2 regions of the Calidifontibacter terrae genome follow, and region 2 is predicted to be linked to the other one. Evidence: predicted binding sites of a transcription regulator. Region 2 holds the regulator's gene; the other holds the start of a gene.
The links. Region 2 encodes HrcA, which represses chaperone genes, less so after heat shock. Its sites were predicted from a motif close to TTNGCACTCGNNNNNNNCGAGTGCNAA; they were not measured.
Positions count from the first base shown of each region.

Region 1: the regulator HrcA is predicted to act here: its motif matches at 5,793-5,819, upstream of groL (chaperonin GroEL).

Region 1 is NZ_BAAGZF010000007.1:476,836-484,981, forward strand. Features, by position in the region: gene ACYU98_RS13870 (NADH-quinone oxidoreductase subunit N) at 1-944, shown strand, start outside; gene ACYU98_RS13875 (pyridoxal phosphate-dependent decarboxylase family protein) at 980-2,323, shown strand; gene ACYU98_RS13880 (hypothetical protein) at 2,401-3,870, shown strand; gene ACYU98_RS13885 (DUF3263 domain-containing protein) at 4,008-4,292, shown strand; gene ACYU98_RS13890 (SDR family oxidoreductase) at 4,294-5,040, opposite strand; gene ACYU98_RS13895 (YbaK/EbsC family protein) at 5,099-5,641, shown strand; gene groL (chaperonin GroEL) at 5,942-7,567, shown strand; gene ACYU98_RS13905 (FAD-dependent oxidoreductase) at 7,840-8,146, shown strand, end outside.
Region 2 is NZ_BAAGZF010000001.1:505,159-513,304, reverse strand. Features, by position in the region: gene ACYU98_RS02490 (PhoH family protein) at 1-6, opposite strand, end outside; gene ACYU98_RS02485 (16S rRNA (uracil(1498)-N(3))-methyltransferase) at 68-808, opposite strand; gene dnaJ (molecular chaperone DnaJ) at 805-1,929, opposite strand; gene hrcA (heat-inducible transcriptional repressor HrcA) at 1,939-2,943, opposite strand; gene ACYU98_RS02470 (DUF3097 domain-containing protein) at 3,055-3,933, shown strand; gene ACYU98_RS02465 (NUDIX hydrolase) at 3,952-4,836, shown strand; gene ACYU98_RS02460 (tryptophan-rich sensory protein) at 4,852-6,291, opposite strand; gene ACYU98_RS02455 (hypothetical protein) at 6,288-6,572, opposite strand; gene nadA (quinolinate synthase NadA) at 6,748-7,707, shown strand; gene ACYU98_RS02445 (L-aspartate oxidase) at 7,707-8,146, shown strand, end outside.

The DNA.
Region 1 (8,146 bases), on a different contig from region 2:
CGTTGCTCTCCTTCGCGGTCACCGCGATGGGAGTCGCGCTCTGGTTCGCGGCAACGGGTGCTGCGACCTTCGACACCGGCTCAGTGCTGTCCCCCGGCGGAGACCCCCACTTGCGGAGGGTGCTCGCGGTCGCGGTGATGCTGATTGCGGCCGGTGTCGGCTTCAAGATTTCGCTGGTGCCGTTCCACGCCTGGACCCCGCAGACCTATGCGCGTTCCTCCATCCCGATCGCCGCGTTGCTGGCGACCGTGTCGAAGGTGGCCGCGGTCGGTGCCCTGCTGGCGGTCGTACGATCGCTGGCCGGCCTCAGCGGGGGCGTCCTGGTCGCGTTCGGGGTGATCGCCGCGGTCTCGATGACCCTCGGAAACGTGATGGCCCTTCGCGAGACCAACACTCTGCGCTTCCTCGGATGGTCGTCGGTCTCCCAAGGCGGATGGATCGTGTTGCCGATCGCGGCAAACTCGACTCGTTCGGTCCACGCGGCAGCGGCCTACACGGTGATCTACGTCGTCGCGAGCCTCGCGATCTTCGCCGCCCTCACCGCTGCAGCGCACACCGTGGGCCGCTCGGCAGTCACGACCTTCGACCGGCTGGCCGGATTCGGTCGGCGTCGCCCACTAGCCGCAGTGGCGCTCGGCCTTGGTCTGTTGACCCTGGCCGGCCTGCCGCCGGCGATCAACGGTGCCGTCGCCAAAATCGTTGCCCTGCAACCGACCACCGAGTCGCGGCAGTGGTGGCTGGTCGTGGTGGCCGCGCTCAACGCGATGCTTGGGGTCGCGGTCTATCTGCGCTGGATTTTGCAGATCTACCGCACCAGCCCGGCGAACAGCGCCGACACCGGCGAACGTTCGCACGGCCTCCACCTGTTGCTGGTGACCGTCGGCACCCTCGCTCTGGTCGTCGTCAGTCTCGACCCGCAACTGCTGCTGGGCCTGCTGGACTGAACAGCCAGGGCGCAGCGGCCCTAGACTGCTGCATCGTGCATCTGTTCGACGACAAAACCCAGGCCCTCAGCGACGCTATCGCGGCCTACGCGACCGAGCGACTCGCCCTCGATCCGGTCCCTTTGGACCGCACCGCGACCCCCGCCGAGCTCACTGAGCTCGTCGGGCAGACGATCACCGCCCAAGGGTTGGGCGGCCTTCCCGCGTTCGATCTGTTCACCCAGAAGCTTGCGGTGAACTGTCTGTCGATCGACCACCCGCGCTACCTGTCCTTCATCCCCTGCGCGCCGACGCGCGAAGCCGCGATGTTCGATCTCGTGGTCGGGGCTTCTTCGATCTACGGCGGCTCCTGGCTCGAGGGTTCGGGTGCGGTCTATGCCGAGAACCAAGCACTCGGGTGGATCGCCGGGATGGTTGGACTGCCAGAGTCCGCCGGCGGTTCGTTCGTGCAGGGCGGCACCATCGGCAATCTCTCGGCGCTCGTCGCGGCGCGCGAAACCGTACGGGCCAAGACCGGCAAGCGTCCGTTCCGGATCGCGGCCACCGTCGGCTCGCACTCCTCGATCGCGACCGCCTGCAAGGTGATGGACGCCGAACTGGTGCAGGTGCCGGTCGAGGACTGGCGACTGACCGGACCGAATCTGCGCGCCGCGCTGCTCGAACACGGGCCCGACACCTTCTTCGCGGTCGTGGCGACGGCCGGGACCACCAACTTCGGCATCATCGACGACATCGCCTCGGTGGCCGACGTCTGCGCGGAGTTCGGCATCTGGCTCCACGTCGACGGCGCGTACGGCGGTGCCGGTCTGGCGGCGCCCAGCATCCGGGAGAACTACGCCGGGATCGAACGGTGCGATTCGTTCATCGTCGACCCCCACAAGTGGCTGTTCGCACCGTTCGACTGCTGCGCGTTGCTCTACCGCGACCCGGTGCTGGGCCGTGCCGCCCACACCCAGCACGCGTCGTACCTCGACGTTCTGACCGACTCCTCGGACTGGAACCCCTCGGACTTCTCGGTGGGACTGACCCGACGCGCCCGCGGCCTGCCGTTCTGGTTCTCCCTGGCGGTCAACGGAACCGACGCCTACACCGCAGCGGTCGAGCAGACCCTGTCGATCGCGCGGTTCTCCGAAGACGAGATCCGGCGCCGGCCCTATCTGGAACTGGTCCGCGATGGCCAGTTGAGTGTGGTCGTCTTCCGACGCCTGGGATGGGCACCGGCCGACTACCAGCGGTGGTCTGACGAGTTGCTGGCCCGCGAAGAAGGCTTCGTGGTGCCGACCTCGCATGACGGCGAGACTCTCGCTCGATTCGCGATCGTCAACCCGCGCACCAGCAAGGAAGACATCCTCGCGATTCTCGACTCCATGGCCGACTGACTCATCGCGTCACTAGGCTCGCTGCACGGAGAATAAGAAGCGGAGAAGAAGGGGCGGGGCGAAGAGGAGTGGCGAGGATGAGCGGTTCGGGCGTGGTGTTTCCGGTCAGCAACACCGACCGGATGGCCGATGGCGAAGAGTTGCGGCGCAGCTCGGCCGCCTTCGGCCGTGGCGTGATCAGTGACGCGTTGGAGTCGGTGGATCCGGTGGGGTCCGAGGCGGTCCTGCGCGACACCGGGTGGCGACGCGACTACCACCGCCACTTTCGCCGGTTGGTCGAGGCATCCGCTGCGGATTCGCAGGCCGCCGTCCGGGTCGCCCGCGCCGGTCTGAGCGCGGCGAACGATCGGATGCGCTGGCTGCCCGAGCCGGCAAGCCACGACCTGGATCTTGCGCAGGCGTTCGGCAACGCTGACCCGTTGGGATCCGAGCGGGTCGTTGGCCAAGGGGAGCGTGAAGAGCGGCTCTCGTTGCCCTACAAAGGAACTCGGCTCGAGGGATCCGCCCTGCTCGCGCGGCTGGACGAATGGGTCACCGGCGGCATCATTGAACCTGGGGTGCGCGACGCCGTCGCGGCGGTGCTCGACAACCCGCAGTGGCTCGATCTACGCGGCCGCGCCTTCGCGGTGTTGGGCGCAGGCGCCGAGATGGGGCCGCAGCGCTCGTTGTTGCGTTGGGGTGCCGAGGTGATCGCGGTCGATCTGCCCCGGCCGGCCCTCTGGCGCTCCCTGATCGACCAGATGCCGCAGTCGGCGGGGTCGTTGATCGTGCCGACCACGGCCGGGCCGGGTGACCTGGCCGACCGCGCGGGCGCGGACCTGTTGCACGACCTGGGCCGCGTGGGCCAGTTCTTGGAGTCGATCCAGGGCCCGATGGTGCTCGGCAACTATGTCTACGCCGACGGCGGAACCAACCTTCGCCTGTCAGTGGCCACCGACACTTTGGCGCTGCGGCTGCTGCCGCGCGGCGACGTCAGCCTGGCCTATCTCGCCACACCGACCGACACCTTCGTGGTGCCGCCGGAGGCGGTGGCCCATGCCAACGCGGCGCTCGACCGTGCTTTCCTGCGGCGGGCCCGCGGACCGCTACGGGCGATGTCGCGTGGCAAGCTGTTGCAGCGGCAATACCCACCTGCGGAGGCTGCCGGGATCAGCGACAGCGTGGTTATTCAGCAGGGGCCCAACTATCTGCTCGCGAAGCGACTGCACCGCTGGCGGGCAGCCGTGGCCGCGACCGACGGCCACCTGGTGTCGATGAACATCGCCCCGCCGACCCGAACGAAGTCGGTCACCAAGAACCGCGCCCTCGCCGCGGCCTACGCGGGCGCCCACCGGTTCGGCATCGAGGTCTTCGAGCCCGAAACCTCAAACACGTTGATGGCCGCGCTGCTCATCCATGACCTCAACACCGGTGGCTTCGGTGCCCACGGCGACGTGTGGCGGGCCGAAGCGGCCGGCGCGGCGCACGGCGGGCTCTGGCGCACCCCGTACGACCCCCGCTCAGCGCTCGGGATCGCCGCGATGTTGGGGGTTGCCGGCGCATTCTGAGCAGTTTTGGCGGGGGAGTGAGACCCACTGTTCACATTCGTCACATGACACGCACGCCAAATGACAACCGTGTCATTCACCTCGTAGTATCGGTCGGGCACCACCCGGAACGTCCAGGCCAACTGCAGGAGGAATCCATGAGCGCTGCCGAACAGGCTTCGACCGTGTCGGTCGGACTGTCCGAGCGGGATCTGCGCATCCTGGAACTTGAGCGCAACTGGTTCAAGATGCCCGGCTCCAAGGAAGACGCAATCCGCGAGCAGCTCGGGATGAGTTCGACCGCCTACTACCAGGCCTTGAACGCGCTTATCGACACCGAAGGCGCGCTCGAACACGACGCCCTGCTCGTCAAGCGGCTGCGCCGGCTGCGGGCCGGTCGCATGCGCCAGCGCAACGCGCGCCGACTAGGATTCGACGACTAGTTCAGACGCCGCCGGTGAGCAACACGCCACCGTCGATGGTCAGCGTCTGACCGGTCATCCAGGCCGCGTCGTCCGAGGCGAGGAACGCGACCACGGAGCCGATGTCCTCCGGCTCGCCAAGACGCTTGAGCGGGTAGGCCGCGGCCACCTTCTCCTCGCGTCCCGCATAGAGCGCTTCGGCGAACTTCGTCTTCACCACGGCGGGCGCGACGGCGTTGACCCGGACCTTCGGGCCGAGCTCGACCGCGAGCTCCTCGGTCAGGTGAATGACCGCCGCCTTGCTGACGCCGTACATCGCAATGCCGGGGGCGGGCCGCAGGCCAGCCACTGAGGCGATGTTGACGATCGACCCGCCGTTGTCCTTCATCCACTCGGCGTGGACGAGCTTGACCCACTCCAGCGCGGCAATGACATTGACCTCGAAGATCTTGCGCGAGGCCTCCGGCGCGACGTCCAACAGACCGCCGTAAACCGGGTTGATGCCGGTGTTGTTGACCAGAATGTCGAGGCTGCCATGGGTGTCGATGGCATGCCGGACGACCTGCTCGCGGTGCGCGGGATCGTCGGTCTTCCCGGCAACGTACGACGCCTGCTCGCCGATGCTGGCGACAGCCTCCTTCAGCGCGTCCTCGCCGCGGGCGGTGATGACGACGTTTGCACCCTCGGCGGCCAATCGCTGGGCGACGGCGAGGCCGATTCCGCGGCTGGCCCCGGTGACAATTGCGGTCTTACCTGAAAGTCGGTTCATGTTTGCCATCATGGCGGACAGGGATTCGTGTTCGACACCCGTCCACCCAAGGAGAGTCATGACTGACGCCCGTCCCGACGCCCGAGGCGCCCTGACCTGGCGGCCGCTCGCCGACGCCCCTGGCCTCGTTGCCCCGCCGGTCGCCGCGGCTGGGGTCGACGGGCTCCTCGTCGCCTCGATCGATGAGACGCTCGCCGACACCGCCGCCTTCTGTGCGGCCTACGGCGTCGATCTGGCCGTGTCAGCGAACTGCGTTGTGGTGCAGGGGCGCCGCGGCGAGGTGACAACGACCGCAGCCATCGTGGTGCTGGCCACCGACCGAGCCGACGTGAACAAGGTCGTTCGCAAGCACCTCGACGTCCGCAAGATCAGCTTTGCCGACCAGGCCGCCACCGAAGCCGACGCCGGGATGACGTCGGGCGGGATCACTCCGATTGGGCTGCCCGGCGACTGGCCGATCTTGGTCGACTCCGCGGTCGCCGCGGCGCCGGAGTTGGTGATCGGGGGAGGCGCCCGCGGCGCCAAACTGCTGGTCTCCGGTGCCACCTTGGCAGCGCTCCCGAACGCCCAGGTTCTTGACTTGACGCTGCCGTCGGAGTGAGCGAACCCGCCGAACTGCTCTCAGCGAGCCAAACCTGTCCGATCGCACCTGCTGGATGCGCAAGGCGATCGGTTGGTCGCCGCGCGCGGCGTTGCGACTGATCGACCGCTGAGACGTTTGCACTCTCCGCCCTAGAGTGCCAATAATGGCGTTAGCACTCTCATGTGCAGAGTGACAGACAATGTGGTCGTACGACGAGGGTCGCGCGCGCGGACGACGTAGGTCCGCGGCCGGTGGGACCCGTCCGTCGCGGGCGTCGGACGACCAACTCGCTACGCAATGTGTGGGAGGAACCACCACATGGCAAAGATGATTGCATTCGATGAAGAGGCACGCCGCGGTCTCGAGCGGGGAATGAACATTCTCGCCGACGCCGTTCGCGTCACGCTCGGCCCGAAGGGCCGCAACGTCGTTCTGGAGAAGAAGTGGGGCGCCCCCACGATCACCAACGACGGTGTCTCCATCGCCAAGGAGATCGAGCTCGAGGACCCGTACGAGAAGATCGGCGCGGAACTCGTCAAGGAAGTTGCCAAGAAGACCGACGATGTTGCCGGTGACGGCACCACCACCGCCACCGTCTTGGCTCAGGCCATGGTGCGCGAGGGTCTGCGCAACGTTGCCGCGGGTGCGAACCCGATGGCGCTGAAGCGCGGCATCGAGGCGGCCGTTGCTGCCGTCTCGGCGACGCTGCTCGACCACGCCAAGGAGATCGAGACCAAGGAGCAGATTGCTGCTACCGCGTCCATCTCCGCCGCTGACCCGCAGATCGGCGAGCTCATCGCTGAGGCGATGGACAAGGTCGGCAAGGAAGGCGTCATCACCGTCGAGGAGAGCAACACCTTCGGTCTCGAGCTGGAGCTCACCGAGGGCATGCGCTTCGACAAGGGCTACATCTCGGGCTACTTCGTGACCGACACCGAGCGGATGGAGACCGTCCTCGACGACCCCTACATCCTGGTCGTCAACTCCAAGATCTCCTCGATCAAGGACCTCCTGCCGCTGCTGGAGAAGGTCATGGGCTCCGGCAAGCCGCTGGTCATCATCGCCGAAGACGTCGACGGCGAAGCCCTCTCGACCCTGGTCGTCAACAAGCTGAAGGGCACCTTCCGCTCCGTCGCCGTCAAGGCGCCGGGCTTCGGTGACCGTCGCAAGGCCATGCTCGGTGACATCGCCATCCTCACCGGTGGCCAGGTCATCTCCGAGGAGGTCGGCCTCAAGCTGGAGACCACCGAACTCGACATGCTCGGCCGGGCCCGCAAGGTCGTTGTCACCAAGGACGAGACCACCATCGTCGAGGGAACCGGCGACGCCGACCAGATCGCCGGTCGGGTCAGCCAGATCCGCGCCGAGATCGAGAACAGCGACTCCGACTACGACCGCGAGAAGCTGCAGGAGCGCCTGGCCAAGCTGGCCGGAGGCGTTGCGGTCATCAAGGCGGGCGCGGCCACCGAGGTCGAGCTCAAGGAGCGCAAGCACCGCATCGAGGACGCCGTTCGCAACGCGAAGGCTGCCGTCGAAGAGGGCATCGTCGCTGGCGGTGGCGTCGCCCTGCTGCAGGCCAGCAAGGACGCTTTCGCCACCCTCTCCCTGGAAGGTGACGAGGCCACCGGCGCGAACATCGTCAAGGTCGCTTCCGAGGCTCCGTTGAAGCAGATCGCCCTCAACGCCGGCCTCGAGCCCGGCGTCGTGGTCGAGAAGGTTCGCAACCTGACCCCGGGTCACGGCCTGAACGCGGCCACCGGCGAATACGTCGACATGGTTGCCTCCGGCATCATCGACCCCGCCAAGGTGACCCGTTCGGCACTGCAGAACGCGGCGTCCATCGCGGCGCTGTTCCTCACCACCGAGGCCGTTATCGCCGACAAGCCGGAGAAGTCGGCCCCGGCCGCTCCGGGTGGCGACGAGATGGGTGGCATGGGCTTCTAGTCCTCATTGCCGCTCCCTCGCGGTTGGAACCCCTCGGCGCTTGCGCCGGGGGGTTCCATGCGTTCGGTGGCGTGCGCCTTGCGCGCAGTGGGAGTCCCTGCAGCGCACTCGCGACGTTTGGCCTCAGCGCGCCCCGAGCGCAGCCCAGTTGTTTCCCCCATGAGCGCGAAGACACGCCGCGGAACTCGCCGGTGCGGTCGAATCGACCCTCAATCCTACCGGCCGGTAATAAGCTGGTGGTCGCCGCGCCCGCGGCCCTGACAAGGAGAACGATGGACCAGCGAAGCGACGCGACCTACCCGCACCTGCTCTCACCGCTGACCATCGGCTCGGTGACTTTGCCGAACCGGGTGGTCATGGGCTCGATGCACACCGGCATGGAGGATCGCGCCAAGCATGCCGATGAATGGGCGGCCTACTTCGCCGAGCGAGCTCGCGGGGGCGTTGCGCTGATGATCACCGGTGGCACCGCTCCGAACCGGCAGGGCTGGCTGCTGCCGTTCGGGTCGTCGCTGGCGCGCAAGGGCCAACTGGCCCACCACCGAAAGGTCACCGACGCGGTGCACGAGGCGGGCGGAA
Region 2 (8,146 bases):
TGTCATCGTGTATCCCATTCTACGGTCCGGCGGGTCAGCGTTCATCCGGAAAACCCGCTGGTGGGGCTCAGCGCGCCCAGCGCGTACGGCTCATCACGACGGCGAGCGCCGCGGGGCCGGCGCTGGAGGATCGCAGGACATGTGGACCCAGCCGTACGGTGTGTGCCCCGGCCGCGGTGAGCAGGTCGAGTTCCGTGGGGGTGATGCCGCCCTCGGGCCCAACGACGAGCACTACCGGCTCGGCGCCGACCTCGATCGACGAGATGGAAGTCTCAGCATCCTCGTGGAGAACCAACACCGTTGCGTCCGAACACAATTGGGTCAGACCACCGCGAGCAAGCAAGGGCGCGACGGTAGGCACCGTCGCCCGGCGGGACTGCTTGGCAGCCGCTCGGACGACCTGCTCCCATTTGCGCGCCGCCTTCGCGCCGCGTTCGCCCTTCCACTGCACGATCGACCGCTCGGCCTGCCAAGGCACGACCACGTCTACCCCGAGTTCGGTGGCGGCCTCGATTGCCTGGTCATCGCGGTCACCCTTGGCCAAGGCCTGAACGAGCGTGACGTGGGGCAGACCGGGTGAGGCATCGCCCACGGCCTCGACCCGCACGTCCAGCCGGTCGTTGCCGGCCGCGACCACAACCCCGTCAGCGACCGTTCCGGAGCCGTCGGCGAGCAGCACCTGCTCCCCCGGCGCAAGCCGCTTCACCGTGGCGGCATGGCGCCCCTCGGCCCCCTCCAACGCGACGAGCTGACCGGCCAATACATTCGCCAGCCGGCCCTCGTCGAGCAGGAACAGGGGTGCGGTCACTTGCCCGCCCAGACGTCGCGGATCTTGCCGAACAGCCCCTTGTCCGCGCGCTGGAAGTTCGCCTCGGGCGTCTCCTCACCGCGGACCTCCGCCAGCTGACGCAGCAGATCCTGTTGTGCCGCATCGAGTTTGGTGGGAGTGCGGACGTTCGCGTGGACATGAAGGTCACCGCGAGTGTTCATCCGCAGGTGGGTCACCCCCAGGCCCCTCAGGGTGATCACGTCGCCCGGCTGGGTGCCGGCCTCGATCGCGACGTCGCGCTGCCCATCGAGGGTCTCCAGCGGCAGGCTCGCGCCCAGGGCAGCGGCCGTCATCGGCAAGTCGACCGAGCAGTGCAGGTCGTCGCCCTGACGCTGGAAGGTGGCGTGCTTGCGCACCCGGATCTCGACGTACAGGTCGCCGTGGGGGCCGCCGCCGGGGCCGATTTCGCCCTCGCCGGTCAGCTGAATGCGAGTGCCGGTGTCGACACCGGCCGGGATCTTGATGGTCACTACACGGCGGTCGCGGCGACGGCCCTCGCCGGAGCAGTCGACACACGGGGACTCGATGATCTCCCCGACCCCACGACACGCGCCGCAGGGGCGAGTGGCCATGACCTGGCCCAGGAAGGTGCGCTGGACCTGCTGCACCTGACCAACGCCGTGGCAGACATCGCAGGTGTGCCGTCCGGTGCCCGGCCGAGCACCGTCGCCCTGGCAGGTCTCACACAGCACGGCAGTGTCGAACGACAGGTCTTCGTTGCTGCCGAAGACGGCAGTCGACAGGTCGACGTTCAGCGGGATGAGGGCGTCCTGGCCGCGCTGCACGCGCGATCGCGGACCTGCGGAGCCACCAGCGGCACCGCCACCGAAGAACGCGTCCATGATGTCGGTGAAGCTGAAGTTGCCGCCGAAACCGCCGGTGGCACCGCCGTACGGATCGGCACCCATGTCGTACTGCTGGCGTTTGTCGGCGTCGGACAACACCTCGTAGGCCTGCGAGATCTTCTTGAACTCGGCCTCCGCTTCCGGGCCGGGGTTCACGTCGGGGTGCAATCGGCGGGCCTGCTTACGGTAGGCGCGCTTGATCTCCTCCGGAGAGGCGTCCTTGGTCACGCCGAGGTCGGCGTAGTAGTCGTTCACGAACTTCCTTTACTGCTCGAGGATCTCGGACACGTAGCGGGCGACAGCGCGAACCGCCGCCATCGTTGTCGGGTAGTCCATCCGGGTTGGGCCCAGCACTCCCAGACCGCCCGCGGTGTAGCGGGTGCTGACGATGGAGGTGCTGCCCAGGCCTTCCAGCCCCTGAACGGTGTTCTCTTCACCAATGCTGACCATCACCATGTCGTCGGCGGCCATCTGCTGGAACAACCGCAGGAGCACCACATGTTCTTCCAGCGCATCGAGCACTGGGCCGACGGAGCGGGCAAAGTCGCCGCCGGCGCGCGCCAGATTGGCCGTTCCAGCCATCACGACTCGCTCTTCACGCTCGTCGCCAAGAGCGGCTGCGATGCCGGCCACCGAAGACCGCAGCGGTTCATTCGCCTCAGACTGAGTGGTTGCGCCCCAGTCGAGCAACGCCACCGACGCGTCGGCGAGGTGCTTCCCCTGGACCTGCTCGTTGACGATCGTGCGAAGGCGATCGACCGCGGCCGGGTCGTGAGCCACGCTGACGACCCGTTGGTGAACCCGGCCGGTCGACAGGATGATCACCGTCATCAACCGCATCTCGGTCAACGACACCAATTCGATGTGGCGAACGGTCGCCCGATTCAGCGTCGGGTATTGCATCACCGCGACCTGCTGGGTCAATGACGACAGCAGTCGTACGGTCCGGTCGACGACGTCGTCCAGATCGGCCGCCTGCTCCAGGAAGGTCTCGATCGCGCCGCGCTCGGGGCGCGACAGCGGCTTCATGTTGTCGATCCGGTCAACGAACCGCCGGTAGCCGGCATCGGTAGGCACCCGTCCAGCGGAGGTGTGCGGGGCGCTGATCAGCCCCTCCTCCTCCAACGCCGCCATGTCGTTGCGGATCGTGGCGGCGCTAACCCCGAGGTGGTGGCGATCAAGCAGCGCCTTACTGCCCACGGGTTCGGACGTGGCGACATAGTCCTGCACGATCGCGCGCAACACATCAAGTCGTCGTTCCTCGCTCATGGCACCTCCCGCCGTTTGGCACTCTGGACAATCGAGTGCCAATTCTACGTCGTCCGCGCGCTCGGGCGTGTCCCCTCCCGGGTGACGTTCATCGCGTCCTACGGTGGCGCGGTGAGTTACGACCGATACGGCAGCGACATCCTCTCCAGCGACTGGCGCGCACCCAAGCGCGGCCGCTCGGTCGATGTCCCCGCGGAGAAAGACCTGGTGGTCGAGGATGCCGAGTCCGGCTATGTCGGCGCGGTCGTACGGGTGGAGAAGGCCGGCGGCATGCACGTCGTCCACCTGGAAGACCGACGCGGCAAACTCAAGGCGTTCCCCCTCGGCGCAGGCTTCCTGATCGACGGTCGTCCCGCCACCCTCGTACGGCCGAAACCGGCTGACGCTCAAGCACTTTCGGCCGCCCGGCAGGCGACCTCCCGCACCGCGAGTGGCTCGGTGGCCGTGGCCGGCCAGCAGGCGCGTGTCGCCCTCGGCTCGCGGATCTTCGTCGAGGGAAAACACGACGCCGAACTGGTCGAAAAGGTGTGGGGTGACGACCTGCGCGTTGAAGGTGTCGTCGTCGAGATGCTCGACGGGGTCGATGACCTGGCGAGCGTGATCCGCGACTTCAACCCCACGGCGCAGCGCCGGATGGGGGTGCTGGTCGACCACCTGGTGACCGGGTCGAAGGAAGACCGGATCGTCCAGGTCGCCCGCAAGGTGCCCCAGGCCCGCGATCACGTGTTGATCCTCGGGCACCCCTACATCGATGTCTGGCAGAGCGTTCGGCCCGAGCGCCTGGGGTGGGAGGCCTGGCCGGTGATCCCGCGCGGCACCTCCTGGAAACACGGCATCCTGGCCGAACTCGGCTGGCCGCATAACACCCAGGCCGACGTCGCCCGCGGGTGGAAGCGGATCCTGGGAACCGTCACCTCGTACGCCGATCTGCAGCCCGAACTCCTGGGGCGCGTCGAGGAGCTCATCGACTTCGTCACCGCCCCGGTCTGACCGATTACGGTTAAGCCCGTGCCCCACGACATCTCCGCCGCCGCACTCGCCGCCGAACTGGTTGCGGTGGTCCTGTCGGTGGGCGAGGAACCCATGGTGCTCGCCGCGGGCGAGCCGCTGCACCTACCGTCCGGGCCGCTGCGCACCGACCACCATTCGTTGCAGAACGGTGTGCGCGCCTTCGCAGAGGAACAGACCGGCCAGGCCCTGGGTCACATCGAACAGCTCTACACGTTCGCTGACCTGGGCCGTTCGAGCGCGGCCGCCCGGTCGATTTCGATCTCCTACCTCGGCCTGACCCGGCCCTCCGCCGATCCCGGCTGGCGGCCTGTCTATGCGCTACTGCCGTGGGAAGACCGCCGCTCACCCGCCTCCGACGACCTCTGCCGTGAGCTGCGCGCGAGTTTGGCCACAGTCGGCAGCGACCTCGCGCAGCGGGCCGATCATCTCTTCGCCACGGGCCCAGACCTCTGGCGACCGGAGCTGGTGCTACAACGCTACGAACTGCTATGGGAAGCTGGGCTGGTCGACGAATCTCCTTCTGCCGCAGATCGATCCATCGACACTGGCAGTGGAATGTCGATGGACCACCGGCGAATCCTGGCCACCGCGCTCTCCCGACTGCGCTCCACATTGCAATACAGGCCGGTGGTGTTCGAGTTGTTGCCGCCGACGTTCACCCTCGGTCGGTTGCAGGCGGTCGTCGAGGCGCTCGCCGGGCAGACCATGCACAAACAGAACTTCCGCCGAGTCGTGGAGAACCAACACCAGTTGGTCGAGCAGACCGACGAGATCGACCACTCCACCGGTGGTCGCCCAGCCCGCCTCTACCGCTTCCGGCGCGAGGTTCACGCCGAGCGACTGCAAGCCGGAACCAAACTCCCGCTGCCGCGCGCTCGCTGAGTCAACCCAGCCAGGTCAGCGGCGACGGTTGAGCGATCCGATGCGCGCGGTCAGCACAGCCGCGAATCCGGTCCACAGCGCGTACGGCGCCAGCACCGCGCCCTTCTCCGGTGACACTGCGCGAGAGCGGCGAACCAGATCTGCGCTGCTCACCGCGAGGGCGACAGCCTCGAACGCCGCCGTGGTTGGCCGGTGGCGGCCGAAAAACAGGATGCTCCATCCCGCATTGAGAGCGAGGTTCGCCCCCAATGCGACTGCGTACGAACGCCGTTCGGTGGATCGCCCCGTCTCGGCGAGGTCAGCCAGGCTGAGGGCGGAAACCAGGGCGATATCGGTGTAGAGCGCAGTCCAGACCAACGGAAAGGCAACAGCAGGTGGCTGCCAAGACGGGGTGCGCAGCTCTCGATACCACCTACTCGAGGGGTCAGTCGCCGCCCCGCCAACCAGGGCCGTCGCCGCGACGGCCGCTGTCGTGGCGGCGAGCGTACGGACCCAGCGGTGCTGGTGATCCTGGGGCGCGGCCCGACGTACGGCCTCATCGAACGGCAGAACTCCGCCCGGCGGCGGACCCACCAGCTCGTCAAGGTCGCGTTCCTGAACGACAGTGTCGTGCAACAGGCTCCCGACCAGCGGCTTCGCCAACTCGGTTCCCACCGGCGTGACGAGTCCGATCCAGCGCGCGCCAAGGTTCGCGGTGGTCACCGGCGCGATGAACGCCGGGCGCGGTAGGCGCCCGGTGGCCCGGGCATAACGGCTGATCATCTCGCCATAACGCAGCGCCTCCGGTCCCCCGATGTCGAAGGTGCGGTTGAGGTCGGGCGGCAGATCCGCGGCGGCAACCAGGTAGTGGACGGCATCCGTCACCGCGATCGGCTGGATGCGATTGCGGACCCATCGCGGCGCGACGATCGCCGGCAACCGCTCGGCGAGATGGCGCATCATCACGAACGACGCAGACTCTGCCCCAATAACGACGCCGGCCTGCAATGCTGCAGTTGGCACACCTGAGTCGAGCAGGATCTTGCCGACGGCGACTCGGGAGGCGAGATGCTCGGACAGTTCTTCATCCCGCGGGTGCAGTCCGCCCAGGAAGACAATGCGTGAGACCTGTTGCGCGCGAGCCGCGTCGGCAAATGTGGTCGCCATCCGCTCTTCGGCCTGCGCGAAGTCATCACCCTGACCCATGGAGTGCAGGAGATACCAGGCGACGTCGACGTCAGCGAGCGCCTCGGCGACAGCTTGGGGATCGGTCGCGTCGCCCTCCACCACCTGCGCACGGCCGGGCGTTGCGGGCTCACCGTCCGGAACGACCAGCCCACCCCACGGCAAGTCACGGACGGCGTCAGCGTGACGACTGAGCAAGCGCACGCGCCAACCGCGACGCAGCAACTCCTGCGCCACTTCGCCGCCGACATAGCCGGTGGCACCCGTCACAAGTGCCAAACGTTCGCTCATACCGTTGCCTCCTGGATCAGTCGATCGGTCAGCCGGGCCCATTCGGCCCCAGCCCATCGTGTCAAAGGCGGCAGCACCACGATCGTCTCACTGGTCCAGATCAGCTGAATGATCATCGGCGACTGGACGCCGCCCTTGACCCGTCGCGCAGTGCCGGTGATCACCATCGTTGCCGCCGTCACGATCTGCCGACGGCGGAAGCTGCGGGCATCTTGATGGTGGTCTCGCTCAACCGGTTGCAGCCACGGCATCTTCGCGAGTCGTCGTGTCGTCGTGTTCATCCACGCCTCCCCTTCACGCCATCCGCAGGATCCCTACTGCGCACTCTTGGCGCAGCTCCTCGGGATCGAACGTAACTTCTGCCGCCCCCGAGCGGTGATCCGTTGTCCAACGTCCGTCTGTTATGCTCAACTTAAGCTTTTGCTCACAGTGAGCAGAACTAGCCGAGGGGTCGCCATGACGACAACGACGTACGACAAGGTCCGCAACATCATCCCCGAGGTCGAATGGGCCGTCTTCGAGCCCGAGATCGCGGCGATCGAGCAGCTCAAGCGCGACCACGACGCGGTGATCCTCGCGCACAACTACATGACGCCCGAGGTCTTTCACGGCGTCGCCGACATCGTTGGTGACTCCCTCGCCCTCGCCCGCGAGGCGCAGACCGTACGGGCCGGAACGATCGTTTTGGCCGGCGTGCACTTCATGGCCGAGACGGCGAAGCTGTTGAACCCGGCCAAGCGGGTGTTGCTGCCCGACCTGCGCTCCGGCTGCTCGCTCGCCGAGAGCATCACCCCGGCCGATATCGCAGCCCTGCGCGCCGAACACCCCGGCGTTCCGGTGGTGACCTACGTGAACACGTCTGCGGCGGTGAAGGCCGCCAGCGACATTTGCTGCACCTCCGGGAACGCGGTCGAAGTGATCGAGAGCCTCGGCGTCAACAAGGTGATCATGATCCCCGACCAATACCTCGCCCGGAACATCGCGGCGCGCACCGGCGTGGAAGTCATCACCCACCCTGGCGCCTGCGAGGTGCACGAACGGTTCAGCCCGAAGGACATCGCGGACATCCGCGACGGGAACCCGGGCGTCACCGTCATCGCTCACCCCGAGTGCCCGCCCGAGGTCGTTGCGGTCTCGGACTTCGCGGGGTCGACCGCTCAGATGATCGAGTTCGTCGCGATCAACAAGCCGCGCAACGTCGCGCTGATCACCGAATGCTCGATGAGCGACAACGTCGCCGCCGAACACCCCGACGTCGACTTCGTACGCCCCTGCAACCTCTGCCCGCACATGAAGCGCAACACGCTCACCGCGATCCGTCGATGCCTGGAGACCGGCACCCACGAGATCACGCTCGACCCGCTGCTCGAGGAGCCGGCGCGCCGGGCCATCGAGCGGATGCTGGCGGTGAAGTGATGCAGATCGACCGCCCCGTCGTCATCGGCTCCGGCCTCGCCGGATTGGCCACCGCGTGGGCCCTTTCCCCACAGCGGTGCATCCTGCTCACCCCGGGCCGGATCACCGAGCAGGCCGCGAGCATGTGGGCCCAAGGCGGTATCGCCGCTGCGCTGTCGGCGGACGACTCCCCCGAGTTGCACGCCGCCGACACGCTGCGCGCCGGCGCCTACGCCGGGGACACTCGCGCGATCGCGCGGATCACCGACGCAGCACCGGACACCGTACGACTGCTGGATGAGTTGGGGGTGCCGTTCGACCGCGCCGCCGACGGGTCGTACGACCTCGCCCTCGAAGGTGGCCACAGTCGGTCCCGCGTCGCCCACGCCGGCGACTCCTCCGGGGCCACCGTCACCGGAACCCTCGCCGGAATCGTCGCGGCTCTGCCTTCAGTCGACCT